Regions from separate parts of the Lysinibacillus sp. GbtcB16 genome, predicted to be linked through region 3. Evidence: riboswitches for the same ligand, from Rfam matches in the RefSeq annotation. Region 3 holds a riboswitch; each other region holds the start of a gene.
The links. Region 3 has a riboswitch for cobalamin ahead of KVT27_RS20235 (FecCD family ABC transporter permease). Riboswitches for the same ligand answer to the same signal wherever they lie in the genome.
Positions count from the first base shown of each region.

Region 1 (3,285 bases), on a different contig from region 3:
AAAGATTGTCATGACTGCGCCGACAGAAGCACCAGATGAAATACCTAATGTATATGGATCTGCTAATGGATTTTTGAGCAAGCCTTGGAAAGCCGCTCCCGCAATGGCGAGAGAAGCTCCTACTAGCCCCGCTAAAAGCACACGGGGCAGGCGAATTTTCCAAAAGATATTGGCAGCTGTTTCATCAACTGACTGATTCCACAGCACTTCTATCGGAATATGAACAGAGCCTATAGCGACGCCACACCAGATGCTAATGATAAGAAGCGTACATGTTAATACATAGGCTGTTGCTACTTTTTTCACTTAAATACCTCAGGGTAGATAGCTTTTGCTAATTCCTCAAGGCCATCCGCTAAACGTGGTCCCTGACGGCTTGTTGTGCTTTCATCTACTTGCACAATAGCATTATTTTTCACTGCATTTATTGTATCGAAACCAGCACGCTTTGGTATTTTTGTTAAAATATCAGGTACATAACTATATGTCACCACGATGACATCTGGATTTTTTGTGATAATTTGTTCTGCACCAATTTCATACCAATTATCACCATCTGCTGCTACATTTTTTGCATGGATCATCTCAAGCATTGCGTTCATAAATGTACCTTGTCCAGCTGTATAAATATTAGGTTCATCAGAGGCTTCTACAAAAACGTTCTTAGGTTCAACGTCTTTCACTTTCCCCTGAACCTCTTCCACTTTCGCCTTCATGTCAGCAATGATTTTTTCGGCTTCTGGTAATTTCCCTGTAGCACGCCCAAGCTGTTCAATCGTTGTATAGGTTTCATTAAAATCTTGGGCATTTTTTACAACAAATACTTTCACGTCCGCCGATTCTAGCTGTGCTATAGCTGATTCCGAAAGAGACATGCTAGATTCATGAGCAAAAACGATATCTGGCTTTAAGGCAATAATTTGTTCAATATTGTACTCCATGCCACCAACTTTTTCTTTTTCAGCTACCTCTGGTGGATAATCGTCGTTGTCTGTAACCCCTACTATTTCATCCTTTAAACCTAGGCCAAACAATATTTCTGTATTACTTGGAATAAGTGACACTATTTTCTCAGGAGGAGCCTCTAGTGTAATATCCTTCCCAATAGCATCCGTTATAGTCATAGGGAATGTTGCTTCTTCCGCCTTAGATGTTTCTTGTTGTGTTTGTTCTTTTGTAGGTGTGGAATTGTCTTTTTGTGCCTCTTGTCCACAAGCTGCTAGCAACCCTATCGTTAAAAATGCCGATACCCCTATTTTCCAAAATTTCTTCATGTGAATCCTCCTTCGTTGATTTGTGCGTTCAGGTGTTAGAAATATTGTTCCATCAAAATAAGACCCCTCATCTTCGAATGATGAGGGGTCAAAATCGCACCAAAAAACTGATACAAAATCCACCATCCTATCCTCGTAGGCTGTCATGTCTATGCTATAAAGGCAGGTCTCCTGGCTTGTGCATTACGTTTTTTCAAGCCTTCCCGAAATCTTCAGTGGCATCATTTGAAAAAACTCACACTTACAGTGGCGGGACCGCATCGGAATTACACCGATTTCCCTTTTCACTTTACATAAGTAAAGAACCTTTATACTATTCAGTTGATTTTATTATACATGAAATTAAAAAAAGTCGCCTCTATCTCAAGGCGACTCCAAAGGTTATTAGACGATTTCAGCAAAATACTGTATGGTTTTCATCGGAGCACCAATCGTTCGTAATGACCAAGTTTGCTCTAAATAAACATCCGCTAGTTTGTCATATTTCCCACCAAATTTTTGTGCCCACTCAACGGCTACGACACTTTCATATAATTGAGCCATTTTTTTGGCAACATCCTTTGCTTCAAACGTTTTTGTCGCTTCATCGAGAGTACTAAAAATTTGTAAGGTTGCCGATAGTTTAGTTAATTGCTCTTGAACGATTTTCACTAATGAATGGTCTGTTAAAACTTCTAATCGCGCGCCCATCTCTTGAACAAACAATTCATGTGCCCTGTATTTATCCACTAAGCGAATAAGCTCCAAAGCTAGTATATTAGCCGTACCCTCCCATACCGTCAACACTTGCGCATCTCTCAGTAAGCGTGGTGTTACAAAGTCCTCAATATAGCCATTCCCGCCATGTAGCTCAATTGCTTCACTTGCATAATGGACCGCTTGCTCTGCCGTTTCCTTTTTCATAATGGCAATATATAAACGGTTCATGATGATGTCTTGTTCTGTTCCCTGACCACTTGTCACTTTATCGTATAATTGAATAAGATCAAAAATCGTGGCTACTTCTACATGCAGCTTAGCGGCATATTTACCTAATGTATCCTGGATCATAGGATACTGTGTTAAAGGTTTACCAAAGGCATATCGATTTGACACATAGTGCTTCGCCTCTAAGAAGCCACGGCGCATAATACCAATGGATGCCACAGCATTACAAATTCTTGATAAATTAAGCGCCTCCAGCATATAATAAATCCCTTTATTTTGATCACCAACTACATACGCGAGTGCTCCATCAAACTCAACCTCACCAGATGGAACGGCTTTCACACCTAATTTATCTTTTAGTCGTCGAATACGAAGATGGTTAGCCGATCCATCTTCATTTCGCCATGGAACTGCAAATAGGGTTAATCCTTTAGAGCCTGCTTGTGCACCCTCTATTCGTGCCAATACCATTGCAACCCCACACATCCCTGCATTGGAGGCAAAATACTTTTCACCATAGAGGCGGTATTCATTCCCCACAAGTTTTGCTTCTACTACATTCGCACCAACATCCGAGCCTCCTTGTCGCTCTGTTAAAAAAGTCGCTCCCTCATATAGCTCCATATCGCCTGTTGCACAAACATGCGGTAAGAAGCGCTGCTTAACTTCTTCCTCTGCATAATGGTCTAATAAATAGGCAGTGGCCATCGTTAACGTCACAGGGCAATAAAAACCGGGCTCCGCATGTGACAGTAAATAACCTTGTGCAAAACTATAGACATAATTCCCTTTGTGACCTAGTTGGGGAATATCTTTATGCACATAGCCAACAATCCCCGTATTATATGTCTCCTCAATTGTTTTTTTGTAGCCGTCATTGACCCATACCTCTGAAACCTCTTCGCCATAGGCATTATACCTTTGAAGGCGAGGCTCTCCTTGTCGATCAGTATGTTTCGCCCTCACGTCTATAGCACCCGCACATAGCTCACCAAAGTCCATCAATTCCCGATGCGCATAAGATAAAAATTCTTTATCCAGCATCATTTCCAACACTTTTTGAAGCGTATCATCATCTGTAAAG
Region 1 is NZ_JAGXJV010000005.1:83,345-86,629, reverse strand. Features, by position in the region: gene KVT27_RS17540 (FecCD family ABC transporter permease) at 1-306, opposite strand, end outside; gene KVT27_RS17535 (ABC transporter substrate-binding protein) at 303-1,274, opposite strand; cobalamin riboswitch at 1,419-1,599, opposite strand; gene KVT27_RS17530 (acyl-CoA dehydrogenase family protein) at 1,659-3,285, opposite strand, start outside.
Region 1: it holds a riboswitch for cobalamin, as region 3 does, so the genes downstream of both, KVT27_RS17535 (ABC transporter substrate-binding protein) here and KVT27_RS20235 (FecCD family ABC transporter permease) in region 3, are expected to answer to the same signal.

Region 2 (3,285 bases), on a different contig from region 3:
CAATTGCCTTTGCTATTTCTGGGGCAATTATTGCAATGGAAGAGGAATACGATTTATTCGGTGTTTATATACTCGGTATCGTCACTGCTTTTGGTGGAGGGGCTATTCGAAATTTACTTATCGGGCTACCTGTCACGACATTATGGGGACAGGATATGATGTTTCAAATTGCACTTGCTGCCATTACCATATTTTTTATTTTTCCTCATCATTTGATTCAACACTGGCATCGTTGGGGCAATTTCACAGATGCAATTGGCTTATCAGCATTTGCTATTCAAGGCGCACTCTACGCCGTAAAGCTGGATATGCCGATCAGCGCTGTCATTGTAGCTGCGGTCTTAACTGGTTCAGGTGGTGGTATCGTGCGTGACTTATTAGCTCGACGAAAACCACTTGTTCTTCGTGACGAAGTCTATGGTGTTTGGGCTGCTCTCGCAGGACTTGTTATTGGGTTTGAAGTTTTTACAGGAGATATCTTCCTTTATATTTTATTTGCGGTAATAACAGCCTTACGTATTCTTTCCTATATGATGAAATGGCGTTTACCTTTGCGAAGGTTGAATCGGGCATAGAGTCTATCATTGATTAAATAAGCACAAATGGTTCCTTAACTATTTGCGCTTATTTTTTTTTTCAGTAACTATTTAGTCAAAAGATTCATTGCTTCTTCCAGCGTCACCATATTTTTCATCATCGAGCAAGCAGCATCTAATAGGGGAAAGGCTAGGGCTGCACCGGAACCTTCTCCTAGCCGCATATTCATGTGCAGCATGGGCTCCACTCCTAGTAATTCAGCGGCAATTTTAGCCCCTGGCTCCTCCGATGCATGAGAAGGTATAATAAAATCCTTTACTTTTGGTTCAATTTGATAAGCAATAAGCGCAGCAATAGTTGAAATAAATCCATCAATCACAACAGGTTTTCGATGACTTGCGGCTGCAAGGATGATACCAGCCATAGCCCCAATCTCTAGCCCTCCAACTTTAGCTAGAACATCAATGATATCATTAGGATTGGGTTTGTTGAGCGTAATTGCTTTTTGAATGACCGCTGCTTTATGAGCAATTCCTCCTTGACCAACACCTGCTCCAAATCCTGTTATTTCAATTGGGTCATAGCCAGTCAAAACAGCTAAAATCGCAGTACTCGGCGTTGTATTACCGATGCCCATCTCACCTGTACCAAGTAGATTGGCTCCTTTTATGATTTCATCTGTTGCCACACGAATCCCCGCTTCAATAGATTGAATGGCCTCCTCTCTAGACATAGCAGGGCCTTGTGCCATGTTATCTGTACCATATTTTACTTTTTGAACGATTACGCCCGAATTGAGTGGAAGATCATCCTTTACTCCAACATCGACCGTTACAACCTTCGTATTCGTCACACTTGCAATCGCGCAAACACCTGTACCTCCTTTTGGGAAATTTAATGTTTGAAATAAAGTAACATCTTGTGGGTTCGTCGTCACACCTTCCTTACAAACTCCATGATCTGCTGCACAGACAATCATCACCTTTTGATCAATCACAGGATATAATTGTCCTGTAATCCCAGAAAGCTGCACAGCAATGGACTCTAATTTACCTAGGCTACCTGGCGGCTTACAAAGAATATCTATTCGCTTCCTTGCTTGCTCCCTACTATTTTTATTAGCGCCTTGAATGTTTTGAATTGTGTCATGTAATAATTGCATTGTCATTTCTCCTCTCGTTCTTCATGAAGACAAAATAAAAAGCCTGTAGTTTATTGTCATGACAAATAAACTACAGACTTTTCCATCATCTATATCCTCTTCAAGCAAATAGGCAGGTCTCCTGGCTTAAGTTCAACATTTCATAGTACCTTCCCAGCAATGAGCTAGTGGTCTTCACTATTAAACTCCCTTTTACAGTGGCGGGTCCGCTAAAGCTTTTCACTTTATTCCCTATTCTCCCTTAATGGGCACCTAATGCTTGTATTAAACTACTTTTAATCTACGACAGCATATTTCTTCTGTCAATATTTGAATGTGATACTTTGTATGCCTATTCTTTTTCTAGCTCGCTTAGCAATGTTGACCCTAATAATAGTACCGCTCCTATTATTTGTAGAAGCGTCATTTTTTCTCCAATAATCATCGTTGAAATGACTAATGATGTCAGTGGATCTATATAGCTAAGAATGGCTATACTTTGCCCTTTCAGCTTTGACATGCCCCAAAAGAACAATAAAAATCCAACCCCTGCATGGACAATACCTAATGTCATTAATAATAGGACTGACTTAAAATTGAGTGTCATAACCTGAAACCCTGTTGTTCCAAGTATATAAAAACAAAGGAAAAAAGCTGCTAAAGATAGTTGAATAATTGTATTTTCCGGTTCTTTTAAGCCACATATACATTTATTTGTAAATGTTAGAGCTGTATAAAAGCATGCAGCGATAAGACCGTAGACAATACCAATAAAATGTTTACTGTCTCCAGTGCCTTGACTTTGGACAATCAAAAATAGTCCGATAATAGCCACACAGACATACAGTATTTTTCTGCCAACTAGCTTCTCTTTTAAGATTATTGGAGATAAACAGATAACTAGTATTGGTGCAAAATAATAACTGAGTGCAGCATTAGCAATTGTTGTTTCTTTATAAGCCTGAAATAAGAAAATCCAATTCCCACATAAGGCAACACTAGAAAGAATTAATTTCCACTTATTTTTGAGAATACTTCTTTTCGTTAAACTTTTCTTTTTAAAAATAAAAATCACTATCAAAAAACAAGCACCAATTAAACTCATCCAAAAAGCGATTTCACTTGAAGACAAAGGGATATACTTGGCAAAAACACCAACTGCACCAAAAATAATCATGGATAATACAAACGCTAATTTTCCGCTCATTACAATTCCTACTTTCTACGTATAAGTATTAACCTACACAGTAGAATCTATTGAAAATGAGCAAACTGTTATTGTATGCCTTAACAGTAGATTCTACTGTAAAGACATTGTTGGGGGTGCTATTGAACGAAACATACAAAATCCCTCCTTCATCGATATAATTGTAACATATTTCTGAAAATTACAGAGTACGATTTATAGATAAAGGGAAAAGGAAACGCTAATTACTTCATAGGTAAGGATAAAATTTTCTTTTTAGGAGGAGTTAGAATGAATGCAAGAGAATTAAGAAACGCGATTGCGGAGACTTGTGAAAATTATGATAGTCATTACGCTCAGTTAGTGAAACCGATTAATCAGTTATTAATGAATGTTGATGCTTCCATCAGTGAAGAAACAG
Region 2 is NZ_JAGXJV010000001.1:590,944-594,228, reverse strand. Features, by position in the region: gene KVT27_RS02890 (trimeric intracellular cation channel family protein) at 1-575, shown strand, start outside; gene cobT (nicotinate-nucleotide--dimethylbenzimidazole phosphoribosyltransferase) at 644-1,699, opposite strand; cobalamin riboswitch at 1,794-1,969, opposite strand; gene KVT27_RS02880 (DMT family transporter) at 2,031-2,885, opposite strand; gene KVT27_RS02875 (hypothetical protein) at 3,156-3,285, shown strand, end outside.
Region 2: it holds a riboswitch for cobalamin, as region 3 does, so the genes downstream of both, cobT (nicotinate-nucleotide--dimethylbenzimidazole phosphoribosyltransferase) here and KVT27_RS20235 (FecCD family ABC transporter permease) in region 3, are expected to answer to the same signal.

Region 3 (3,285 bases):
ATGTTCTTTGGGGAATCTAAAAACTTTGCACGAATCATCAGCATCATTGCAATTATCATTGGAGTTGCAGGTTTAAAAGCGGTATCTTAATAGTAGATGACAAAGGGCGCCCTCTTAGATGAAATGGCGCCCTTTTTTATTAGATGGTGTTGAATGATCGTGGCAAACTAAATAAGGTTGCTCCCTCTTGCAAATTGTTCAGGGACGTATGTAAGATACGGCTTACCCGTCAGTGAATGTGTTTGAATATCAGCAAATACTCCAAATACTTCTCGCAACAATGATGGTGTAAGTACTTCTTCTGGTGTACCATGGCAAACAATGCGTCCGCGCTGTAAAACATAAATTTGGTCACAGTACATGGCGGCGATATTCAAGTCATGGAGAGCGGCTACTACTGTTAGATGCAAAGTTTGAATTAAATCCATCAGTTGAAGTTGATGTTGAATATCTAAATGATTTGTTGGTTCATCTAATATAAGTATCTGTGCTTGCTGAGCGAGTGCTCTTGCCACCATAACACGCTTCTTCTCCCCACCGGAAAGTGAGCTAAAGCTTCGTTTCGCTAGGTGCAATATGCCCGTTTGCTTCAAAGCATCTTTTACAATTTGAAAATCTTGCTCCTGATCAAGCTCTAATAGCTTTTTATGTGGAGTCCTTCCCATACTGACTAAATCATGAACAGTAAAGTCAAATAATACGGGTGTTTCTTGACTAACAACGGCTAAATTTTTAGCAATGGATTTACTAGATTGCTTTAAAATATCTTGTTCATTTAACAAGACTGTCCCACTTTCAGGCTTTAGGAGACGATACATATTTTTAAGCAATGTCGACTTCCCACTACCATTGGGGCCAATTAACCCGACAAATTGCTTTTCCTTTATTTTTACACTTACCTCATGAAGTATTCGCTGATCGTAAATGGAGAATGATACTTGTTTTGCTTCTAATGTCATGGAAGTTAATCTCCTTCACCGAAAGAATAATTATTACGACGGAGTAACCAAATGAAAAACGGTCCCCCACAAAAGGCTGTAATAATACCAATTGGCATTTCCTGTGGAGCAATAATAATTCGAGCTAATGCATCTGCCCAAACTAAGAAAATCCCTCCTAATAAAGCACTGACCGGTATTACATATTTATAGTTAGAACCGACAATTAATCGTACTATATGCGGAATAATTAATCCCACAAATCCGATAGAACCGCTCACTGCTACAAGTACCCCCGTTAAAAGTGAGACAAGTAAAATGAGCTGTATGCGAAATTGTTGAAGATTCACCCCTAATGTTACTGCTGCCTCTTCCCCAAGTAATAGCAAATTTAAATTTCGATAGAATAGCCATAAAAGCCCAAACACAATGAAAAAGATGGAGGCTGGAATAATAATATTATTCCATTTTGCTCCCGCTAAGCTGCCTAACATCCAAAACATAACAGCCTTTAAAGCACCCTCTTGCTTTGACATCATTAATATAAAATTAGAAATGGCCGTTAATATAAAGGAAACTGCCATCCCTGCCAATAGCAAGCGAAAAATCGAGACACGGCCACCTACGCGCGATAAGAAAAACACTAAACCAATTGCGAGCAAAGACCCTATAAAGGCTGATACAGAAAGTGCGTAGATACCTAAAAATGAAAAAGCACCTAAAATAATTACTGAAGTTGCTCCAACTGCTGCTCCTGAAGAAATTCCTAAAATATATGGATCCGCAATGGAATTTCGTACAAGTGCCTGAATCGCTGCCCCTGCAATGGCTAAACCCGCTCCTACAATAGCGGCAAGGATAACGCGAGGTACTCTTATTTGCCAAATAATAATTTCCTGTGAGCGACTCCAATCTTGCTCTATAGTGTGTTGTATAAATGGTAATTTCGAAAGAATTACTTTCCATACATATAATGGCGTCACCGAAACAGATCCAACCATTACAGCAAATGTCATGGATACAATTAATACGAAAAGAAGCACTAAAGAAAATAACATAAATTTTTTATTCATTCATTAAACTCCTACTAAGATGATGAATGAAGCAATTAAATATACGTTCGCATAATGTAGGTCAGATGATCTTACTTCAGTTGACACTCAATAAAAAAAGGGCATTTCATGCAAAAATACGCACAAAAATACCCTCGAATAAACAAAGTCAGAAAATCCAGCTATTGTCCGTAATTGCTTGCATCCTCGTGGGCATTACAGGTATTACTTATTGGCAGGTCTCCTGACTTCGATTCATCATCCTATAAATAGCCTTCCCATTTTTAACAGTGGCAAATAAACATGATAGGACTCCTCGTTACAGTTGCGGGACAGCGTCGGACTTCCACCGACTTCCCTTTTAAGCGACATTGTTTAAAATGTCACACCAATAGTATGTAAAGTTAAAAAATTATGACGATTCTATCATACAGTTTTATAGATAGTTAGTCTACAAGGAATTTCCAACACGATTGAGTTAACCAATACTTATAATAAAGTTGACACATTTGTTTTTGTTTTTTACACTAACGATAAATACTTTGAAATTAGAGGTGAGGTCATGTCAACAGTATCCGAACAAAGCCATCCAAAATTAAAGACTGTAGATATTGCATATATTGGATTATTTTCTACCCTCTTGATGATCGGTGCCAATATAACTTCCTTTGTGCCCTTTATGACAGTGGGAGGAGTGCCGATTACTCTACAAACCTTTTTTGCCATTTTAGCTGGACTTATTTTGGGTAGTAGGAGGGGAGCGCTTGCCTGCACTGTCTATATGTGTATTGGATTAGCAGGAGCACCTGTCTTTGCTCGCTTTGGTGGAGGGTTCAGTCAACTATTAAGTCCTACATTTGGATTCATTATCACCTTTATTTTAGCAGCATATGTTGCCGGTTTAATGGTAGAGCGAAGTGGTACAAAGAAAAGCTTTATGCTAGCTGCATTCATCGCAACTGCTATCAATTATTTAGTAGGTACAAACTGGATGTTTATTGCGTATAAACTATGGGCCAGTGCGCCAGAGGATTTTTCCTATGGATTAGTATGGCTCTGGATGATTCCCCCACTCCCAAAAGATATTATTTTAGCTATTTTCGCTGGTATGTTAGCGTACCGACTACAAAAAACATTGAAAATCATGCCCATTCAATAACGCTTCCATCCACTTCTTTAGTCAATAGACTAAAGAAGTTTTTTGTAATAATGAATGTCCATCTTTTCTGCATATTTGTTTGTTACAGTAAGGGCAAATAGAAAGGAGGATCTCATATGATATTCAAGCGAAGATG
Region 3 is NZ_JAGXJV010000009.1:45,941-49,225, forward strand. Features, by position in the region: gene KVT27_RS20225 (DMT family transporter) at 1-90, shown strand, start outside; gene KVT27_RS20230 (ABC transporter ATP-binding protein) at 168-959, opposite strand; gene KVT27_RS20235 (FecCD family ABC transporter permease) at 965-2,011, opposite strand; cobalamin riboswitch at 2,208-2,398, opposite strand; gene KVT27_RS20240 (biotin transporter BioY) at 2,553-3,149, shown strand; gene KVT27_RS20245 (YdhK family protein) at 3,266-3,285, shown strand, end outside.